Regions from separate parts of the Pseudomonas sp. LB1P83 genome, predicted to be linked through region 2. Evidence: predicted binding sites of a transcription regulator. Region 2 holds the regulator's gene; the other holds the start of a gene.

Region 1 (11,447 bases), 710 kb from region 2:
ACCAGGCGCACAAGCCGGCGGATTCTGGCGTAGCCGTAGGCAACGGCGCAAGGTTTTGTAGCTCTTGGGGCGTATCACGGCGTGTCGATAAACAGCCGTGACTGATCGTGTTTATTGGCTTGGGATTTTTTGAGAAAGGTCTGACACGGCCGGGCGCGACTTCAGCGATTGGCTCGTTGGAAGGGCCAATACAAAACAATGTGGGAGTGAGCCTGCTCGCGATAGCGACGCCACATTCAACATCAATGTGGCTGATATACCGCTATCGCGAGCAGGCTCACTCCTACAGGATGTGTTGTGCCTGAGGGTTACTTGCAGACTGCGGCAATTGCCTCGGCCAGCAGGTCAAGGCGTGTTGCGTCGATCCCGGCCACGTTCGCCCGGCCGGTGCCGACCATGTACACGCTGTGGTGATCGCGCAGCTGTTTAACCTGATCCGGCGTCAACCCAGTGTAGGAAAACATCCCGCGTTGCACACCAATATGCGCAAAGCGTTCACGCAAACCATGGGGTTCAAGTGCTTCCACCAAGCCGCTGCGCAGTTGGGCAATGCGCAAACGCATGGCTTCCACCTCGTCGGCCCAGAGGCTTTTCAGCTCCGGATCGCCAAGAATCGTCGCCACCACGGCAGCGCCGTGATCCGGTGGCGTCGACCACAGGTTGCGGGCGATGTTGGCCAGTTGGCTGCGGATATCCACCAGCTTCTCAGCGGTTTTCGCACAGACAATCAGTGCGCCGGTGCGGTCCCGGTACAAACCGAAGTTCTTCGAGCAGGAACTGGTGATCAGCACTTCCGGCAGCTCGGCAGCGAACAACCGAGTCGACCACGCATCCTGTTCCAGGCCGTCGCCGAAACCCTGGTAAGCGAAGTCAATCAGCGGCACCAGATCGCGGTTGCGCACCACGTCCAGCACTCGGCGCCAATCGTCATGGGACAGATCGAAACCGGTCGGGTTGTGGCAGCAGGCGTGCAGCAAAACCACATCGCCCTTCGGTGCATCCTTGAGGACTGCGAGCATGGCTTCGACGTCGAGGCGGTTATCGCTGCCAACGTACGGGTAATGACTGACCTTGACCCCGGCCGCCGCGAAAATGCTTTCGTGGATCGGCCAGGTCGGGTTGCTCAGCCACACGCCACGGCCCGGCAGGCACTGGGCGATGAAGTCGGCGCTCAAGCGCAGCGCGCCGGTGCCGCCAGGGGTCTGGGTTGCGCCGGCCCGTTGTTCGGCGATCAGCGGGGAATCGGCGCCGAGCACCAGCTCATTGATCGCCTTGCCGAATGCCGGTTCGCCGTGACCGCCGATGTAGGTCTTGGTGGTCTGGCGATCCACCAGGCGCTGCTCGGCGAGCTTCACGGACTGGGGAATCGGCGTCAGGCCCTGGGCATCTTTATAGACGCCTACGCCAAGGTCGAATTTGCGCGGGTTCGGGTCCTGCGCGTAGGCCTCCATCAGGCCGAGAATCGGGTCGCCGGGTACTCGACCTATGGCGTCGAAATGCATTATTTGCGGCCCTCGGCATCCTTGGCCACGTCGTCAGTGCGTGCGGCCATGATGAAATCGTTGCGGTGCAGACCCTTGATGGAGTGACTCCACCAGGTCACGGTGACTTTGCCCCATTCGGTCAGCAAGCCAGGGTGGTGACCTTCGGCCTCGGAGATTTCGCCGACCGCGTTGGTGAACGCCAGCGCGTGCTTGAAATTCTTGAACAGGAAAACTTTTTCCAGCTGCATGATGCTGTCGCGCACTTCGATGTTCCAGTCCGGGATCTGCTTGATCAGTACCGGCAGTTCTTCGTCGCTGACCTGAGGAGCGCCGGCTTGGCAGGCTTCGCAATGGGCTTGGTTCAATGTGGACATGATGAGTTCCTGAAATCTAATTATTGGAAATCGGCCGTCAATCTCCCCACGCTAAACCAAAGCGTCGGTTTCTGACAGGCTCACTTGATTCTAAAAGCTGCGGATCACGCGGCTTTTTTTGGCGGAAATTTAGGCGCGTGCAAGCCTAGCTGCATGCCTTGCTTGACCATGCTCATGATGTCTTCATGGGCCACATCAAACAGACGCTTGAGGTTCGGCAGGACAAAGTACAGCGGTTGCAGGATGTCGATGCGATACGGCGTGCGCATGCATTCCAACGGATCAAACGGCTGATGCTCAGGTTCGTCCGACAGGCAGTAAACGGTTTCTTTCGGCGAGGAGAGAATACCGCCGCCGTAAATGCGCAGACCATCTGGCGTATCGACCAGGCCAAACTCGATGGTCATCCAGTACAGACGCGCCAGGTACACGCGTTCTTCCTTGTTGGCCTGTAGGCCGAGTTTGCCGTAGGTGTGGGTGAATTCGGCGAACCAGGGGTTGGTCAGCAGCGGGCAGTGGCCAAAGATCTCGTGGAAAATGTCCGGCTCTTGCAGGTAATCCAGCTCTTCTCGGGTACGAATAAACGTCGCGACCGGAAACTGTTTGTTGGCGAGCAATTCGAAAAAGGTCTGGAAGGGGATCAGCGCCGGAACCCGGGCCACTTGCCAGCCGGTGGTTTCACCGAGGACTTTGTTGATCTCGCCCAGTTGCGGAATGCGGTCGTGGGGCAGACCGAGTTTTTCGATACCGTCCAGGTATTCCTGGCACGCACGCCCCTCGATCACTTTCAGTTGACGAGTAATCAGCGTGTTCCACACCGCGTGTTCTTCAGCGGGGTAGTCGATAAAACCTTGCGCATCGGGCTCGCGAGCCACGTATTGCGTCTGCTTCATGCTGCTCTCCTGCTAAGGGATTTCGTTCTTGTTATGTGCTGCTATGGACTTAGAAATAACCCAAGGCGTGCGGTGTTGCAGCAGGTGATCGCTGGCATGAGTAGGAAAAATCGTCGTATTTCGTAAAGTATTCGTTACGAATTGGCTCCTGCTGCGCAGGTATTGAGTTTTCCGGGTTTGAAAAGCATTGCAGCTGTCACATAATCTTGACGACTATCTGCGTGCCTCGACAGAAAACTCCTGCCGGTCGCGCTCAATTGAGCGTTTCGCCCATGTAGGAGTGAGCCTGCTCGCGATTGCGGTGTGCCAGTCAGTACAAGTTTCGCCTGACACACCGCTATCGCCGGCAAGCCGGTCTCACTCCTACAAGGAATGCATCCAGGCATTGACCTCATTTATCGTTTTTCAGGCCTTTTATATGCGTATCAAAGTCCACTGCCAGAACCGTATCGGCATCCTGCGCGACATTCTCAACTTGCTGGTCGAGTACGGGATCAACGTCGCTCGCGGCGAGGTCGGCGGTGAGCATGGCAATGCGATCTATCTGCATTGCCCGAACCTGATCAACATTCAGTTCCAGGCGTTGCGTCCGAAATTCGAATCGATTGCCGGGGTGTTTGGCGTCAAGCGTGTAGGGCTGATGCCCAGCGAGCGTCGGCACATGGAGCTAAATGCCTTGCTCGGCGCCCTGGAGTTTCCGGTGTTGTCGATCGACATGGGCGGCTCCATCGTCGCGGCCAACCGGGCGGCGGCGCAGTTGCTGGGTGTGCGGGTCGATGAGGTGCCGGGCATTCCGTTGTCGCGGTATGCCGAGGATTTCGACTTGCCGGAACTGGTGCGCGCCAACAAGTCGCGGATCAATGGTTTGCGGGTCAAGGTCAAGGGCGATGTGTTTCTCGCTGACATCGCGCCGCTGCAATCGGAGCATGACGACAGCGAAGCCATGGCGGGCGCGGTTTTGACGCTGCACCGGGCTGATCGGGTCGGCGAGCGCATCTATAACGTGCGCAAGCAGGAGCTGCGCGGGTTCGACAGCATTTTCCAGAGCTCAAAGGTCATGGCAGCGGTGGTGCGTGAAGCCCGGCGCATGGCGCCGCTGGATGCGCCGCTATTGATAGAAGGCGAAACCGGCACCGGTAAAGAGTTGTTGGCGCGTGCCTGCCACCTGGCGAGCCCTCGCGGTCAATCACCGTTGATGGCACTCAACTGCGCCGGTCTGCCGGAATCGATGGCCGAGACCGAGTTGTTCGGTTATGGCCCCGGCGCTTTCGAAGGGGCGCGGGCCGAAGGCAAGCTCGGGCTGCTGGAACTGACGGCGGGCGGTACGCTGTTTCTCGATGGTGTCGGGGAAATGAGCCCGCGCTTGCAGGTGAAATTGCTGCGCTTCCTGCAGGACGGTTGCTTCCGCCGCGTAGGCAGTGATGAAGAGGTTTACCTGGATGTGCGGGTGATCTGCGCGACGCAAGTAGACTTGTCCGAGTTGTGCGCGCGCGGTGAGTTTCGCCAGGATTTGTATCACCGCTTGAACGTGCTGTCGCTGCACATCCCGCCGCTGCGTGAATGCCTCGACGGTTTGACGCCGCTGGTAGAACACTTCCTCGATCAGGCCAGCCGGCAGATCGGTTGCCCGCTGCCGAAACTCGCGCCGGCGGCGATGGAACGGCTGAGTCATTACCACTGGCCGGGCAATGTCCGGCAGCTGGAGAACGTGTTGTTCCAGGCAGTTTCCCTGTGCGAAGGCGGGACGGTGAAGGCCGAGCACATTCGCTTACCGGATTACGGCGTGCGTCAGCCGCTTGGCGATTTCTCGCTGGAGGGCGGACTGGACGCGATCGTCGGGCGCTTTGAGAAAGCGGTGCTGGAGCGTTTGTATTCCGAACATCCGAGCAGTCGGCAGTTGGGCAAGCGCTTGGGGGTTTCCCATACGACCATCGCCAACAAGTTGCGTGAGTATGAAGTCGGAAAAGACACCGGCAACGCATAGGCCCCTGTAGCAGCTGTCGTTGTGGCGAGGGGATTTATCCCCGTTCGGCGGCGCAGCCGTCGTAAAACCATCCCCCGCGGTGTAACAGGAAAATCTTGCATGCCGGGTTTGCGACGGCTTCGCCGCCGAACGCTGCCTCGCGGTGCTCGACAGCTGCTACAAGGGTTGCGTTGAGCTCACGAGGCTGACACTTGCCACCAAACGGCATGACACCGCCGGTTTTTCGTCTCCGATACATTTCCCCAGTCCTCGCAAAACACCTCAAGTCCTTTGTTTGCCGGGCCTCGCGCCGTCAAAAGAAAGTTGGTCTGCAAATTGCTTATCGCTCAGCAGTACAGCGGTGGGCGGCAAACGTCCGGCATGCAGAGGAAAGAGCGTGGATAAGTACCTTTATGTGGCAATGACCGGCGCCAGCCAGAATGCACTGGCGCAGAAGGCTCATGCCAACAACCTGGCAAACATTTCCACCAACGGTTTTCAGAAGGACCTGGAACAGGCCCGTTCGATGCCGGTGTTCGGTGACAGCTTTCCGGCGCGTGCTTTTGCCATGACCGAGCGTCCGGCCACCGACTTCTCTCCAGGTTCGCTGGTTCAAACCGGTCGCGACCTCGACGTCGCGGTGCAAGGCAATGGCTGGATCGCCGTGCAGACCCCGGACGGCGCTGAAAGCTACGTGCGCACTGGCAGCCTGAACGTGGACGCCCTGGGCGTGCTGCGGGCCGGCAACGGTATGCCGGTGATGGGCAATGGCGGACCGATCGCCGTGCCGCCCGAGCAGCAAATCGAAGTCGGCGAAGACGGCACCATCAGCATCCGTGCGATGGGCGAAGGCCCGCGCGTGATGGCTGAAGTCGACCGCATCAAACTGGTCAACCCTGACCTGAAGAACATGACCAAAGGCCTGGATGGTTCGATCCACACCAAAGACGGCAAGCCGGCGCAAGCCGATGCGGGCGTCAAACTGGTGTCCGGGTTCCTCGAGTCGAGCAACGTCAACGCCGTGGAAGAGATGACCTCGGTGCTGGCCTTGTCGAAACAGTTCGAGCTGCACATCAAGATGATGAACACCGCCAAAGACGATGACCAGGCCATGGCTCGGGTCTTGCAGATCAGCTAATTATCAGAACGTCGCGCCGTAAAACAGGCGCACGAGGAGAATCGAATGCTTCCGGCTCTATGGGTTGCCAAAACAGGTCTGTCCGCCCAGGACACCAACCTGACTACCATTTCCAACAACCTGGCCAACGTGTCGACCACGGGTTTCAAACGTGACCGCGCCGAGTTCCAGGACTTGCTCTATCAGATCAAACGCCAGCCAGGCGCCCAGTCGACCCAGGACAGCGAACTGCCGTCGGGTCTGCAAGTGGGTACCGGTGTGCGCATCGTCGGCACCCAGAAAAACTTCACCGCCGGCAGCCTGCAAACCACCGAGCAGCCACTCGACCTGGCCGTCGACGGTCGCGGTTTCTTCCAGATCCTGCAACCGGACGGCACCACGTCCTACACCCGTGACGGCACGTTCCACCTTGATTCCAACGGTCAGGTCGTCAACGCCAGCGGCTTCGCCCTGGAGCCGGCCATCGTCATTCCGAACGACGCGCAGACCTTCACGGTCGGTCGCGACGGCACGGTGTCCATCACCGTTCCGGGTAACCCGGCCAACCAGGTGATCGGCAACCTGCAAACCGCCGACTTCATCAACCCGGCCGGCCTGCAGGCAGTGGGTAACAACCTGTTCCTGGAAACCGCTGCCAGCGGCGCGCCGCAAATCGGTACGCCGGGCCTGAACGGTTTCGGTACCACGCTGCAGAACACCCTGGAAACGTCCAACGTCAGCACCGTTGAAGAGATGGTCAACATGATCACCACTCAGCGCGCCTACGAGATGAACTCCAAGGTGATCTCCACCGCCGACCAGATGCTCTCGTTCGTAACGCAGAATCTGTAATCAGTCTATGAGGCGACCATGAGGTCGCCTGCAATACCGTGAGGTAGGGTCATGAATCGCTTTGTATCTGTTCTGGCACTGAGTGGGGTCGTCGTGCTCGCGGGCTGCGTCGCTCCGCCGCCCAAGCCCAATGACCCTTACTACGCCCCGGTGTTGCCGCGCACGCCGTTGCCGGCTGCCGCCAATAACGGCTCGATCTATCAGGCCGGTTTTGAACAGAACCTGTACAGCGACCGCAAGGCGTTCCGGGTCGGTGACATCATCACCATCACCCTGAACGAACGCACCCAGGCCAGCAAGAACGCCAACTCGCAAGTGGCCAAGAACAGCAAGACCGACATCGGTCTGAGCTCGTTCTTTGGTGGCGGTCTGAGCACCAACGATCCGGTGGGCAGCGGTAGCCTGAGCCTGGACGTCGGTTACGAAGGCGACCGTGCGACCAAGGGCGACAGCAAGTCCGGGCAGAGCAACAGCCTGACCGGCTCGATCACCGTGACCGTCGCTGACGTGCTGCCCAACGGCATCATCGCCGTGCGCGGCGAGAAGTGGCTGACGCTCAACACCGGCGATGAGCTGGTGCGGATTGCCGGCATGGTGCGCGCCGATGACATCGCCACCGACAACACCGTGTCGTCGACCCGCGTCGCCGATGCACGCATCACCTACTCGGGCACCGGTGCGTTTGCCGATGCGAGTCAGCCAGGCTGGTTCGACCGTTTCTTCCTCAGCCCGCTGTTCCCTTTCTAGGTGGCTACGTTGAATCTTAAACACCTGATGGTGGCCGCCCTGATGCTGTCCGCTGCGTTCAACGCGCAAGCCGAGCGGCTGAAGGATATCGCCAGTATTTCCGGCGTGCGTTCCAACCAATTGATCGGCTACGGCCTGGTGGTCGGGCTTAACGGTACCGGCGACCAGACGACGCAAACCCCGTTCACCCTGCAGACCTTCAACAACATGCTCTCGCAGTTCGGCATCAAGGTGCCGCCGGGTTCGGGCAACGTGCAGCTGAAGAACGTCGCCGCCGTGTCGATCAGTGCTGATCTGCCGGCGTTCGCCAAGCCAGGTCAACAGGTCGACATCACTGTTGCTTCGATCGGTAACTCCAAGAGCCTGCGCGGCGGCACCTTGCTGCTGACGCCACTCAAAGGTATCGACGGCAACGTCTACGCGATTGCCCAGGGCAACCTGGTGGTCGGCGGTTTTGATGCTGAAGGTCGCGACGGTTCGAAGATCACCGTCAACGTTCCGTCGGCCGGTCGTATCCCCGGTGGTGCATCGGTGGAGCGTTCGGTGCCGAGCGGTTTCAACCAGGGCAACAGCCTGACCCTGAACCTCAACCGTTCGGACTTCACCACCGCCAAGCGCATCGTCGACAAGATCAACGACATGCTCGGCCCTGGCGTTGCCCAAGCTATCGACGGTGGTTCGATTCGGGTCAGCGCGCCGCTCGATCCAAGCCAGCGCGTCGACTATTTGTCGATTCTCGAGAACCTTGAAGTCGACCCGGGTCAGGCAGTGGCGAAAGTCATCATCAACTCGCGTACCGGCACCATCGTGATCGGCCAGAACGTCAAGGTATCACCGGCAGCCGTGACGCACGGCAGCCTGACAGTGACCATCACCGAAGACCCGATCGTCAGCCAGCCCGGCCCTCTGTCCAATGGCCAGACCGCCGTCGTGCCGCGCTCGCGGGTTAACGCTCAGCAAGAAGCCAAGCCAATGTTCAAGTTCGGCCCGGGCACCACCCTCGATGAAATCGTGCGGGCGGTGAACCAGGTCGGCGCGGCACCGGGTGACTTGATGGCAATCCTAGAAGCACTGAAACAGGCCGGCGCGTTGCAAGCCGACCTGATCGTGATCTGAGGACGGCGACCATGGATATGCGCAAGGGCGGTCTGGGTGTCAGCAGCAACGATTCGGGCTCCTATTCGGACTTGAATCGTTTGAACCAGCTCAAGGTCGGCGACAAGGACAGTGACGCGAACATGCGCAAGGTTGCGCAGGAATTCGAGTCGCTGTTCCTCGGTGAAATGCTCAAGTCCATGCGCTCGGCCACCGAAGCGCTGGGCAAGGACAACCCGCTCAACACGCCGGCGGCCAAGCAATACCAGGAAATGTACGACCAGCAGTTGGCTGTTTCCATGTCCCGCGAAGGCGGCGGTATTGGTCTGGCGGACGTGCTGATGCGTCAGATGTCGAAGAACAAACCGTTGGCGCCGGGCGAGGCTGCGGCCTTGTCCGCCGCCAAGCAGGAAGCGGCGAAAGCCGCGGTGCCGACGCCGATTGCCGCGGGCACCGTGGCCACCGACGGTCCACTGTCGCGGCTCAATGGTCAGCGTCCGTTGTGGGCTTCGCGTTCGGTCAAAGCGCCGACAGGCGAGGGCACCCATCGCAATGACATGGAGCTGATCAATCAGCGCCGTCTGGCCTTGCCACCGAAACTGGCCGATCGCTTGCTTGCCGGTCTGGTGCCTTCGGCAACGACGACCGCCGCGACAACTCCGAACAAAACCCTGCTGCCTGAACGCGCCGCGACGCCGGTAGTGGCCGGTGCCGGGCCGCTGTTCAATGGTGACTGGCTGCCTTCGCCAACCGATAACAAATCGAGCGGACGCTTGCAGGTTTACGGCCGTGCGATGGCGCAGATTCCACTGGCACCGCCGAAGAAAGCCTTCAGCTCCGCCGACGAATTCGTCAACACCATGCTGCCGATGGCCAAGGAAGCTGCCGACCGAATCGGCGTCGATCCGCGTTACCTGGTGGCCCAGGCGGCCCTGGAAACCGGTTGGGGTAAATCGGTCATGCGCGCCCAGGATGGCAGCAGCAGCCACAACCTGTTCGGCATCAAGGCCAGCAGCAGTTGGAAGGGTGAATCGGCGCGCGCGATCACCAGCGAATTCAGGAATGGCGAGATGGTCAAGGAGACGGCCGAGTTTCGTTCCTACGACTCGTACAAAGACAGCTTCCATGACCTGGTGACTTTGCTGCAATCCAATAATCGCTATCAAGATGTTCTGAAGTCTGCCGATAACCCAGAACAGTTTGTACGCGAGCTGCAGAAAGCCGGGTATGCAACAGACCCGTCCTACGCAAGCAAGATTTCGCAGATAGCCAAGCAGATGACGAGTTACCAAAACTACGCTGCGGCGGGCGCTTCCACTACGCCTCTATAGGCACAAGGCATAAGGTCTGAACCATGAGTTTGCTCAATATCGGGATGTCGGGTCTGGCCGCTGGCCAATCCTCGTTGATGACTACCGGCAATAACATTGCCAACGCCGACACCGCCGGTTACTCACGCCAGCAAACCGTGCAGAGTACTAAAGCCTCGAATCAGTTCGGCAACGTCTACATTGGCACCGGTACGACCCTGGCCGATGTACGCCGCGTCTACAACAGCTACCTCGATGCGCAATTGCAGACCACCACGTCGCTCAACAGCGATGCGGCCGCGTACGCCGGGCAGATCAGCCCGCTCGACGCGTTGCTGTCGGACAGCGGCACTGGCCTCAATGGCGCCCTGACCAAGTTCTTCGCCTCGGTGCAGAACGTCAACGCCAAGCCGGGTGACGACGCGTCGCGTCAGCTGCTGCTCAGCGATGCCCAGGCCTTGAGCAATCGTTTCAACTCAGTGTCCAGCCAGTTGACCCAGCAGAACGCGAGCATCAACGGCAACCTGACGAACATGGCCGATCAGGTCAACAAACTCGCCGCCACCGTGGCGCAGTTGAACCAGAAGATTTCCGAAGTTTCCAAGTCCGGCGGCATGCCGAACGAGCTGCTCGATGCGCGTAACGAAACCGTGCGTCAGCTCTCCACCTTCACCGGTGCGCAGGTCATCGAGCGCGACGGTAACCTCGACGTTTACCTGGGCAGCGGCCAGCCGCTGGTCATAGGTGGCACCGCCAGTACCCTGTCAGTGGTGCCGAGCCAAAAAGATCCTTCGCGCATGGGCATCCAGCTCGATCGCAACGGCAGCACCGTTGAGATCACCTCGGTGATGACCGGTGGTGAAATGGGCGGTCTGCTGCGTTATCGCGACACCGTGCTGGACCCAGCCATGAACGAACTGGGCCGCGTGGCCCTGGTTGTCGCCGATCAGATGAACAGCCTCCAGGCACAGGGCATCGACAAGAACGGTGCGTTCGGCTCGAACCTGTTCAACAGCATCAACAGTGCCGCGCAGATGGCCAGCCGCAGTGTTGCCACCGTCGGCAACAGCGCCGGTTCAGGCAACTTCGATGTGACCATCGCGGACAGCGGCAAGCTGACCATCAACGACTACAAGATCACCTTCACCACCGGCACCGACTACACCGTGTCGCGTCTGCCGGATGGCACGTCCATGGGCGCTTACAGCACCCTGACCACGCCACCGCCGGTGATCGATGGTTTCTCGTTGAAACTGACCGGCGGCACCGCCGCTGCGGGCGACACGTTCAAGATCACTCCGACTCGCAACGCGGCGGCGAACATCAAGACCGAGATGACCGACTCCAAGCGTCTGGCCATCGCTGCACCGTTGAGCGCGGCCATTACGCCGGGCGGCAGCGGCACCTTGACGATCCCGGCCAGCGGTCAGCCGACCCTGACCACGAAGTTTGATATTTACGATGCCGCCACCACCACGGCGATCCAGAATGGCATCAAGAATTCGACGCCGGTCAAAGTGGTGTTCGGTGCGGCATCTGCCGACGGCACCAGCCAGACTTACCAGTTGCTGGACGCCACGGGCGTGCAGATCAGCACCGGCACCATCAAGCC
Region 2 (11,447 bases):
TGATCGCCGAGGCCGACGGCCAGATGCAGCGTGATTACTGGTACGACGTAAACCGTCAGGGCAACTTGCTGGCCGACCCGGTGAGCATTGGCCAGCGTGCTGCGCAACGGGCCGCAAGCCGACTGGGTGCGCGTCCGGTGCCGACCTGCGAAGTGCCGGTGCTGTTTTCCGCGGAACTGGCCGGTGGCTTGTTCGGCAGCTTCCTCTCGGCGGTTTCCGGCGGCAGCCTGTATCGCAAGTCGTCGTTCCTCGAAGGCACGCTGGGTCAGAAACTGTTCCCGGAATGGCTGACCATCGATGAGCGTCCGCACTTGATGCGCGCCATGGGCAGTTCGGCGTTCGATGGCGATGGCCTGGCGACTTACGCCAAACCGTTCGTCGAAAAAGGCGAGTTGGTGTCCTACATCCTCGGCACCTATTCCGGACGCAAACTTGGTATGCCGAGCACCGCCAACGCGGGTGGCGTGCACAACCTGTTCGTCACCCATGGTGATGAAGATCAGGCCGCCTTGTTGCGCCGCATGGGTCGTGGCTTGCTGGTTACTGAGCTGATGGGCCAGGGCCTGAACATGGTTACCGGCGACTACTCACGCGGTGCGGCGGGTTACTGGGTCGAGAACGGTGAAATCCAGTTCGCGGTTCAGGAAGTGACCATCGCCGGCAACATGCGCGACATGTTCAAGCAGATCGTTGCGGTGGGTAATGATCTGGAGCTGCGCAGCAACATTCGCACCGGTTCGGTGTTGATTGAGCGGATGACAGTCGCGGGCAGTTGACCCTTACCGCTACACAAAAAGGCGCGCCACCCACTGGGTGGCGCGCCTTTTTTTATACCTTTGCGCCGGCCCTGTAGGAGCGAGCCTGCTCGCGAAGACGGTGTATCAGTCAACAAAGATGCTGAATGTGATGGCCCCTTCGCGAGCAGGCTCGCTCCTACAGGGACCTCGTCTATTTTGCTGGGGTTGTTTTGGTTCTCATTATCATCTAATAATAAATCTCATTACCGAATGAGCCCGGATCATGAGTTCTGCCTTGCACGAGATGCCTTACCTCGAAAGCTGGCGCTGGATGAGTCGCCAGATCCGTTGCGCAATGGACCCCGATGAACCGCGCCTGATCGAACATTACCTGGCTGAAGGTCGGTATCTGGCGTGCTGCACGGCCACTTCTGCCTGGACCATCTCCGAAACGTCTTTCCGCTTGTTGCTCGACACCGCCGCCGATGTCGCGCTGCCCTGGCACTGGCGCACTTACTGCCTGGACCAGGCCTGGCGCCCTTTGCGCGATCTGGAACGCCTCTCTCTGTGCAAATGCCGCCTCAAGCGCTGGCAAAGCTACACCTGGCAACTGGCGACCTGCGAGTTGCAACCCTCGATTCCTCTCATAGAACTGGTGCAAGGATTTTCTGATGACCAAGACACGCATTGAACGCGACAGCATGGGCGAGCTTCAGGTCCCGGTGGATGCGCTCTATGGCGCGCAGACCCAGCGCGCAGTGGATAACTTCCCGATCAGCGGCAAGCCGATGCCCATGCAGTTCATCCGCTCGCTGATTCTGGCCAAAGCTGCCGCTGCCCGTGCCAACGTCGAGCTCAAGCAAATCAGTGAATCCCAGGGCAAAGCCATCGTCGATGCGTCGCTGGGTCTGCTTCAGGGCGACTTCATGCAGCACTTCCCGGTGGATATTTTCCAGACCGGTTCCGGCACCAGTTCCAACATGAACGCCAATGAAGTGATCGCCACCCTGGCCAGCCGTCTGCTCGGCGAGCCGGTGAACCCGAACGACCATGTGAATTGCGGCCAAAGCAGCAACGACATCATCCCCACCACGATCCATGTCAGCGCTGCACTCGCGTTGCATGAGCAACTGCTGCCGGCGCTGGTGCGTCTGGTGCAGGTGATCGAGCACAAGGCTGAAGAGGTTCATCACCACGTCAAAACCGGTCGCACGCACTTGATGGACGCCATGCCGGTGCGCATGAGCCAGGTGCTTAATGGCTGGGCGCAACAGCTCAAGGCCAACATCGGCCATTTGCAGGACTTGCTGCCGAGTCTGCAATCCCTGGCTCAGGGTGGCACGGCGGTAGGTACCGGGATCAATGCGCATCCGCAATTCGCTGCGCGGTTCAGCCAACAACTGAGCGAGCTGACCCACGTTCAATTCACACCGGGCAAGGATCTGTTTGCGCTGATCGGCTCCCAGGACACTGCGGTTGCGGTCTCCGGACAGCTTAAAGCGACAGCGGTTTCGTTGATGAAAATCGCCAACGATCTGCGCTGGATGAACTCCGGCCCGCTGGCCGGCCTCGGCGAAATTGAACTCGAAGCCTTGCAGCCGGGTTCTTCGATCATGCCCGGCAAGGTCAACCCGGTCATCCCGGAAGCCACCGCCATGGTCGCCGCCCAGGTGATCGGCAACGACACCGTCATCACCATCGCCGGTCAGTCGGGCAATTTCGAATTGAACGTGATGCTGCCGATCATCGCCCAGAACCTGCTGAGCAGCATCGAATTGCTGGCCAACTCCAGTCATCTGCTGGGTGAGAAGGCCATCGCCAGCTTCAAGGTCAACGAGGCGCGAATTAAAGAGGCGCTGTCGCGCAATCCGATCCTGGTGACCGCGCTCAACCCGATCATTGGTTACCAAAAAGCCGCTGAAATCGCCAAGAAGGCCTATCAGCAGGGCCGACCGGTGATTGATGTCGCCCTGGAGCACACCGACCTGACGCGCAGCCAACTGGAAGAATTACTCAACCCAGAGAAGCTCACCGCAGGCGGCGTGTAATCACCGCTACCGCTTTGGAGGCTCACCATGGAGCACTGGAAACGCACGATCGAAAGGGCTAATCGCCATTTCATGCTGGGCGAACTTGTCGATGCCCGCGAGGCTTACTTGCAGGCCTTGGCCCTGGCCCAGGTGTTGTTCGAGCGCTGGGCGGATGCCGACGAAGCGGTGGCGGCCTGCGTGATTTCCCACCACAACCTGGCAGACCTGCATTTGCGTCTTAACCAGCCGGAAGAGAGCGCCGAATACTTGTGCGCGATCCATCAGCGGTTATTGCAAACCATGCAGGACCCGCGCCTGGCCCCGGCCCTGCGCGAAGCCGCGTTGCGTCAAAGCAGCAAAACCTATGTCGAGCTGCTGAATTTCATCAGCGAGCATGGCGAATACCCGCGCACACACCGTTTGCTGCACACCGATACCGCATCGCCTGCGCCTCTACATCATGGAGTCCATTGAAATGGCTTTTACCTTGCCTGCCTTGCCTTACGCTTACGATGCCCTGGAACCGCACATCGATGCGCAGACCATGGAGATCCACTACACCAAGCACCACCAGACTTACATCAACAACCTGAACGCCGCGGTCGAAGGCACCGAATTTGCTGAGTGGTCGGTGGAAAAACTGGTCGCCAGTGTCCAGCAACTGCCGGAAAAACTGCGCGCGGCGGTGATCAATCAGGGCGGCGGCCATGCCAACCATTCGCTGTTCTGGGAGGTGATGGCGCCTCACGGTGGTGGCAAACCTGAAGGTGCGCTGGGGAGGGCGATTGATGAGCAATTGGGTGGTCTGGACAGTTTCAAGGAGGCCTTCACCAAAGCCGCGCTGACCCGCTTTGGCAGTGGCTGGGCCTGGCTAAGCGTGACTCCGCAAAAGATCCTGATTGTGGAAAGTAGCGGTAACCAGGACAGCCCGTTGATGAATGGCAATACGCCGATCCTCGGCCTGGATGTCTGGGAGCACGCTTATTACCTGCAATACCAGAATCGCCGTCCTGAATACATCAATGCGTTCTACAACGTCATTAATTGGCCCGAAGTCGCTGCGCGTTATCAGGCTGCGCTGGTTTAAGTCCTCTATAAAAAAACAATCCAAGGCTGACTATGGGCACTGAAACACTGGTGATCGGAAGCGGGCGAATGTTTCGTTACGCATTGGGATCGCTGTTGCTACTGGCGGGCATGACGTTGTTGGTCGCCCATGGCCTGGCGTGGCTGGACCTCGAACCCAAACTGCTGCGCGCGCTACAGGGCGGGGCGATTTGTGCCTTGGGCACTGCGTTGGGCGCAGTGCCGGTGCTGGTGATTCGGCGGATGCCGCAGGCGGTCAGCGATACGCTACTCGGTTTCGGCGCTGGGGTGATGCTGGCGGCGACGGCGTTTTCGCTGATCGTGCCGGGTATCTCCGCTGCTGAAAGCCTGGGTCTGACACCCTGGGCGTCCAGCGGCCTGATCAGCTTCGGTATCATGCTTGGCGCGTTAGGGTTGTTTCTGGTGGACCGAAAGGTGTCCGGCGCCTCCCCGGAAATGCTCGTCGGTACGCTGGAACGGCCGGTCATCCCGCCACGGATCTGGTTGTTTGTGTTTGCCATCATTGCCCACAACATTCCTGAAGGCATGGCGGTCGGAGTCTCGGCCGGTGGTGGAATGCCGGATGCTGACAGCCTGGCGATGGGCATTGCGTTGCAGGATGTGCCGGAAGGTCTGGTGATCGCGCTGGTGCTGTCAGGGGCGGGGATGTCGCGGGTCAAGGCGTTCCTGATCGGTGCCGCATCAGGTCTGGTCGAGCCGGTCTTCGCGCTGTTGTGCGCCTGGCTGGTGAGCCTGGCCGAATTGCTGTTGCCGTTGGGATTGGCGCTGGCGGCGGGGGCGATGCTGCTGGTGGTCACCCATGAAGTCATTCCCGAGTCGCGACGCAATGGTCATGACAAGCTGGCGAGCCTTGGGCTGCTGATCGGGTTTTGTTTGATGATGGTGATGGATACGGCCTTGGCCTAGAGTCTGGCGCGGAATGTGTAATAGCAGCTGGCGAAGCCTGCGTTCGGCTGCGAAGCAGTCGTAAAATCAGCCACCGCGGTCTATCAAGTAAATCGTGTATTCCGGATTTACGACGGCTTCGCAGCCGAACGCAGGCTTCGCCAGCTGCTACAAAGAGCTGCGGGGTTACTCGCCTTCGTCGAAGTAGTTGTTGATCAATGCCACCAGCGCATCCAGCGCTTCCTGTTCCTGATGACCTTCAGTACTCAGGTAGATTTTGGTGCCCTTGCCGGCGGCGAGCATCATCATTGCCATGATGCTTTTGCCATCGACCGTGGATTCCGGCGTGCGTCCTACCCTGATCATGCAGTCCTTGAACTCACCGGCAACGCCAACGAATTTTGCCGAAGCGCGGGCATGCAGGCCCAGCTTGTTGATGATTTCGATTTCCAGAGCAGGCATCGCGATGTGAATCCTTTAGCTGAGGTCGCGGTGGCGAACCTGGACGTTCTTCAGGGATTGTTGCAGGACCTGGCCCAGACGTTCGGTCAGGTAGACGGAGCGGTGATGCCCGCCGGTGCAGCCAATGGCAATGGTGACATAAGCGCGGTTGCTGGCGGCAAAGCGCGGCAACCACTTGAGCAGGTACGTGGAAATGTCCTGGAACATCTCTTCGACGTCCGGTTGCGCCGCCAGGTATTCGGCCACCGGTTGATCAAGCCCCGACTGGGCGCGCAATTCTGGCTTCCAGTAAGGGTTGGGCAGGCAGCGCACATCGAACACCACGTCCGCATCCACCGGCATGCCACGCTTGAACCCGAAAGACTCCACCAGGAACGCAGTGCCAGGCTCGGGTTGATTGAGCAGGCGTAGCTTGATGGTATCGCGCAGCTGATACAGGTTCAGGTTGGTGGTGTTGACTTTGAGGTCGGCCAGATCAGCGATGGGGCCCAGCAGATTGCTTTCGTCCTGAATCGCTTCGGCCAATGAACGATTGGCGTTGCTCAGTGGGTGGCGGCGGCGCGTTTCCGAAAAACGTTTGAGCAGCGTTTCTTCGTCGGCGTCCAGATACAGCACATCGCATTTGATATGCCGGCTGCGGACTTCTTCCAGCAACTCCGGGAACCGCGATAGATGACTCGGCAGGTTGCGCGCATCAATGGATACAGCGACCAGCGGTTGTGCCAGCTCGGTATGAATCAGCGCGCGTTCGGCCAGTTCCGGCAGCAATCCGGCGGGCAGGTTGTCGATGCAGTAGTAACCGTTGTCCTCGAGAACATCGAGGGCGGTGCTTTTACCTGAGCCGGAACGGCCACTGACAATGATCAATCGCATGATTACTGACCGTTTTGCTCGTCCAGGACAACCTGATACAAGGCTTCATTGCTCGGGGCGCTGCGCAGTTTTTCGCGCACTTCCTTGCGATCGAGCATGCTGGCGATCTGGCGCAGTAGCTCCAGGTGCGCATCGGTGGCGGCTTGCGGGACCAGCAAAACGAACAGCAGGTCAACCGGAGCGCCGTCGATGGCGTCGAAATCGATGGGGGCGTCGAGGTGCATCAAGGCACTGATGGGCGAGTTACAACCCTTGAGACGACAGTGGGGAATGGCGATGCCGTTACCAAAACCGGTCGAGCCAAGTTTTTCACGGGCGATCAGAGCCTCGAAGACATCTTGCATCTCCAGATCCGGGACTTCTTTATGGATAAGGTTGGCAATTTGCTCGAGGGCTTTCTTTTTGCTGCCGCCCGGCACGTTCACGAGGGAACGGCCGGGGGTCAGGATGCTTTCAAGTCGGATCATGGGTTGGGAGTGTTAACGACCGGTCGCGCCTTGGAGGAGGCTCTGGGTCTTTTCCTTATGCTTTTTGAGTTGTTTATCCAGCTTGTCGGTGAGTGCGTCGATCGCCGCGTACATATCGGTATGTTCCGCGTTGGCGACCACTTCATTCCCGGGAATATGCAGCGTGGCTTCGATTTTCTGCTTCAGCTTTTCGACCGTCATCGTGACCTGCACGTTGGTGATCTTGTCGAAATGTCGCTCCAATCGTTCGAGTTTTTCGCCGATGTAGGTGCGAAGAGGTTCGGTCACTTCCAGTTGGTGTCCACTGATGTTGACTTGCATACAGCTTCTCCTTCGTTGCCAGTGCATAAAGCGGTAGATCAGATGATCTACCACTGGAACGCTGTGGCGTGGCCCTACATCAACCGCTTGCGTTCGCTCGAAGGCGCGATCCCGAGGGATTCGCGGTACTTGGCGACGGTGCGGCGAGCCACCTGAATGCCTTGTGCCTCCAGTAAACCAGCGATCTTGCTGTCACTCAACGGCTTTTTCTGATTTTCCGCCGCAACCAGTTTTTTGATGATCGCGCGGATCGCTGTGGACGAGCATTCACCGCCTTCGGAGGTGCTGACGTGGCTGGAGAAAAAGTATTTCAGTTCATATATGCCCCGAGGGGTATGCATGAATTTCTGCGTGGTCACCCGCGAAATCGTCGACTCATGCATCCCCACCGCTTCGGCGATGTCATGCAGCACCAGCGGTTTCATCGCTTCGTCACCGTATTCCAGGAAGCCGCGCTGATGCTCGACAATCTGGGTGGCTACTTTCATCAGGGTTTCGTTGCGGCTTTGCAGGCTCTTGATAAACCAGCGGGCCTCTTGCAACTGATTGCGCATGAAGGTGTTGTCGGCGCTGGTATCGGCGCGGCGCACAAAACCGGCGTACTGGGCGTTGACCCGCAGCCGTGGCACCGATTCCTGGTTCAGTTCGACCAGCCAGCGTTCGTTATCCTTGCGCACGATCACGTCAGGAACTACGTACTCGGCCTCGCTGGACTCGATCTGCGAGCCCGGACGAGGGTTGAGGCTCTGCACCAGCTCGATCACCTGGCGCAGTTCATCTTCCTTGAGCTTCATGCGGCGCATCAGCTGGCTGTAGTCGCGGCTGCCGAGCAGGTCGATGTAGTCGCTGACCAGACGCTTGGCTTCGGCCAACCAAGGCGTCTTGGCGGGCAGTTGGCGCAGTTGCAGCAGCAGGCATTCGCCCAGGTTGCGGGCGCCAATGCCGGCCGGTTCGAATTGCTGGATGCGGTGCAGGACGGCTTCGATTTCGTCCAGTTCGATGTCCAGTTCCGGATCGAAGGCCTCGAGAATTTCCTCGAGGGTTTCGTCCAGGTAGCCCTGATTGTTGATGCAGTCGATCAGGGTCACGGCGATCAGGCGATCGGTGTCGGACATCGGTGCCAGGTTCAGTTGCCACAGCAAATGGCTTTGCAGGCTTTCACCGGCCGATGTACGGGTGGTGAAATCCCACTCGTCGTCATCGTTGCTCGGCAGGCTGCTGGCGCTGGTCTGGTAGACGTCTTCCCACGCGGTATCGACGGGCAGTTCGTTGGGAATGCGCTCGTTCCAGTCACCTTCCTCGAGGTTATCCACCGTGGGGGCGGTTTCCTGGTAGGAGGGTTCCGAAACATCGGCGTTGGGTAGCTGTTCGGCTTTGTCGGCCAAGGGGTCGGCATTATCGAAGTCGTCGCCTTCTTCCTGGCGTTCGAGCATCGGATTGGACTCCAGGGCCTCCTGGATTTCCTGTTGCAGGTCCAGGGTCGACAATTGGAGCAGGCGGATGGCCTGTTGCAGCTGCGGTGTCATCGTCAGCTGCTGGCCCATTCTCAAGACTAGCGATGGTTTCATGGCAGGGGCTTAACACCTTATTCGCCGGCGCACATGCGCCATCCACTACAGGGCGCCGGAGCGCCAAACATAAGCAAATTATATGCCCGAAACTGCAGCGTTTGCCTAGAGCGCTGTAACAATAAAAAAGTATTGATTTTTTATCGAGAAAAGCGCTCGGACAATCAGCCAGACACCTCAGTGCTTAAAGGCGGAACTCATGGCCCAGATACACTTCCTTGACCAGTTCGTTGGCCAGGATGGTGGCGGAGTCACCTTCGGCGATCAGCTGGCCATCGTTGACGATGTAGGCGGTTTCGCAGATGTCCAGGGTTTCACGGACGTTGTGGTCAGTGATCAGCACGCCAATGCCTTTGGCCTTGAGGTGATAGATGATCTGTTTGATGTCGCCCACCGAAATCGGGTCCACGCCGGCGAAAGGTTCGTCGAGCAGAATGAATTTCGGGTTGGTGGCCAGTGCCCGGGCGATTTCCACACGGCGACGTTCACCACCGGACAGGCTCATGCCGAGGTTGTCGCGGATGTGGCTGATGTGGAATTCCTGCAGCAGGCTTTCCAGCTCTTTGCGACGATCGGCCTTGTCGAGTTCCTTGCGGGTCTCGAGGATGGCCATGATGTTGTCGGCCACCGACAGTTTGCGGAAGATCGACGCTTCTTGCGGAAGATAGCCGATACCGGCCTTTGCACGACCGTGCATCGGCTGGTGGCTGACGTCCAGGTCGTCGATCAATACGCGACCCTGATCCGCCTGCACCAGGCCAACGATCATGTAGAAACAGGTGGTCTTGCCGGCGCCGTTAGGACCCAGCAGGCCGACGATTTGACCGCTGTCGATGGACAGGCTGACGTCACGCACGACCTGGCGGCTCTTGTAGCTCTTGGCCAGATGCTGAGCTTTCAGAGTTGCCATTAAGGGGCCTTTTGCTCTTCGGTTTTCTTTTTGGGCTGGATCACCATGTCGATCCGCGGACGCGACTCGGTGACCTTGCTGCCCGTAGCGCGACCGGCGCTGGCGAGCTTTTTGTTGGTGTCATAGACGATTTTCTCGCCCTGGGTCACGTTGCCGTCCTTGTCGATGACTTTGGCGCGGTCGATCAGCACGACGCGGTCTTGCGAGGCGTGGTACTGGATAGTGACCCCATAGCCTTGAACAGGCTTTGTATCGCCTGCCGTTTGCAGCTGCTCGAAGTAGGCGAGGTTGCCCACCGAAGTCACTACGTCGATATCGCCGTTTGGGGTGCGGGTCATGGTCACAGTATTGCCGGTGACCTTCATCGAGCCCTGGGTGATGATCACGTCACCTTTATAGGTGGCAATGCCGTTCTTGTCGTCCAGTTGGGCGTCGTCGGCCTGAATGCGGATAGGCTGCTGTTGATCGTCCGGCAGAGCCCAGGCGCTCACGCTTCCCAGTGCTGCGCCCAGACTGAGCAAAATAGGGAGAGTTTTAACGAGCCTCATACTGTCCTCTTACGTTCGATAGCAGGTGTATCCTGCTTTCTTTCAAATACGCTTTCATTCCGTTGCCTGTCGATACACCGCCAGCGCCGTCGATTCTAACGGGTTGATCGGTCTGCGCATATTGCTGCTGCGGGAACACCGTCATTCGGGTGGTGGTAATCAGGGTTTTGCGGTTTTTCTCGTCGAAACGCGTGATGCGCACCGAGTCGATCAGCTCGACCTGAGTGCCGTCCGGGTTGACTTCGCCGTGCTCACTCTGGACGTGCCACGGGAACTCGGTGCCGCGGAACATGTTCAGGTCAGGGTTGGTCAGCAACGTCACCTCGCTCACTTTCATGTGTTCGACCTTGTCGGACGTCATTTCGTACTGCAATTTGCCGTCCGGCAGGTACTGCACGCTGTGGGCGTTGAGGGCGTAATAGTCGATCGCGCTTTCATCGACCTTGACCACCGGTTTGTCGAGGAAGCGTTCCGGGCTGATGTTCCAGTAGCCGACCGCGGCAAACAGCGCCGCGATGCAACCGAACACCAGGATGTTACGAATCTTTTTGCTCAGCATAATGGGCTCACAGGTACGCGGCGTTGGCCGCATCGAGGCGGCCCTGGGCGCGCAGGATCAATTCACAGAATTCGCGAGCAGCACCTTCGCCACCACGGGCCTGGGTGATGCCATGGGCGTGTTCACGCACGAAGCTGGCGGCGTTTGCTACAGCCATGCCCAGGCCAACGCGGCGAATCACCGGCAGGTCCGGCAAGTCGTCGCCCAGATAGGCGACCTGCTCATAGCTTAGGTTGAGCTGAGCCAGAAGTTCGTCGAGCACCACCAGTTTGTCTTCGCGCCCCTGGTAAAGGTGAGGAATGCCGAGATTCTTCGCTCGACGTTCGACCACCGGGGTCTTGCGGCCGCTGATGATAGCTGTCTGTACGCCGGCTGCCATCAACATCTTGATGCCTTGGCCGTCGAGGGTGCTGAACGTCTTGAATTCGCTGCCGTCTTCGAGGAAGTACAGGCGCCCGTCGGTCAGCACGCCATCGACGTCGAACACCGCGAGTTTGATCTGTTTGCCGCGTTGCAGCAGGTCCGTGCTCATTACATTACTCCCGCACGCAGCAAATCGTGCATGTTCAAGGCGCCGACCGGGCGGTCTTCGCTGTCGACCACGACCAGTGCGTTGATCTTGTGGTCTTCCATGATTTTCAGGGCTTCGGCGGCGAGCATCTCGGCGCGAGCGGTTTTGCCGTGCGCGGTCATGACCTGATCGATGGTGGCGCTGTGGATATCGATGCTGCGGTCCAGTGTGCGGCGCAAATCACCGTCGGTGAAGATTCCGGCCAGTTTGCCGTCGGCTTCCAGGATCACGGTCATGCCCAGGCCCTTGCGGGTCATTTCCATCAGCGCGTCCTTGAGCAGCGTGCCGCGCTGAACCTGCGGCAGCTCTTGACCGGCGTGCATGACGTTTTCAACCTTCAGCAGCAGGCGTCGGCCCAGCGCGCCACCCGGGTGGGAAAACGCGAAGTCTTCAGCGGTAAAGCCGCGGG

Evidence for each region. The regulator sigma-54, encoded in region 2, starts transcription at its own class of promoters, with help from an activator protein. The targets are predictions, from matches to a motif close to ANTGGCATNNANNTTGCTNT.
Region 1: the regulator sigma-54 is predicted to act here: its motif matches at 5,038-5,057, upstream of ACYZTY_RS06390 (flagellar basal body rod protein FlgF).

What each region holds. Positions count from the first base shown of each region.
Region 1 covers NZ_CM142709.1:1,401,779-1,413,225, forward strand. Annotated here, with positions in the region: gene ACYZTY_RS06370 (amino acid aminotransferase) at 309-1,502, opposite strand; gene ACYZTY_RS06375 (4a-hydroxytetrahydrobiopterin dehydratase) at 1,502-1,858, opposite strand; gene phhA (phenylalanine 4-monooxygenase) at 1,963-2,751, opposite strand; gene ACYZTY_RS06385 (sigma-54-dependent transcriptional regulator) at 3,170-4,735, shown strand; gene ACYZTY_RS06390 (flagellar basal body rod protein FlgF) at 5,112-5,852, shown strand; gene flgG (flagellar basal-body rod protein FlgG) at 5,898-6,683, shown strand; gene flgH (flagellar basal body L-ring protein FlgH) at 6,735-7,430, shown strand; gene ACYZTY_RS06405 (flagellar basal body P-ring protein FlgI) at 7,458-8,546, shown strand; gene flgJ (flagellar assembly peptidoglycan hydrolase FlgJ) at 8,558-9,856, shown strand; gene flgK (flagellar hook-associated protein FlgK) at 9,880-11,447, shown strand, end outside.
Region 2 covers NZ_CM142709.1:689,702-701,148, forward strand. Annotated here, with positions in the region: gene pmbA (metalloprotease PmbA) at 1-776, shown strand, start outside; gene ACYZTY_RS02965 (FagA protein) at 1,021-1,428, shown strand; gene ACYZTY_RS02970 (class II fumarate hydratase) at 1,409-2,785, shown strand; gene ACYZTY_RS02975 (hypothetical protein) at 2,813-3,241, shown strand; gene ACYZTY_RS02980 (superoxide dismutase) at 3,243-3,854, shown strand; gene ACYZTY_RS02985 (ZIP family metal transporter) at 3,887-4,780, shown strand; gene ACYZTY_RS02990 (HPr family phosphocarrier protein) at 4,946-5,221, opposite strand; gene rapZ (RNase adapter RapZ) at 5,237-6,094, opposite strand; gene ptsN (PTS IIA-like nitrogen regulatory protein PtsN) at 6,097-6,561, opposite strand; gene hpf (ribosome hibernation-promoting factor, HPF/YfiA family) at 6,574-6,882, opposite strand; gene ACYZTY_RS03010 (RNA polymerase factor sigma-54) at 6,957-8,450, opposite strand; gene lptB (LPS export ABC transporter ATP-binding protein) at 8,635-9,360, opposite strand; gene lptA (lipopolysaccharide transport periplasmic protein LptA) at 9,360-9,908, opposite strand; gene lptC (LPS export ABC transporter periplasmic protein LptC) at 9,895-10,467, opposite strand; gene ACYZTY_RS03030 (KdsC family phosphatase) at 10,475-10,999, opposite strand; gene ACYZTY_RS03035 (KpsF/GutQ family sugar-phosphate isomerase) at 10,999-11,447, opposite strand, start outside.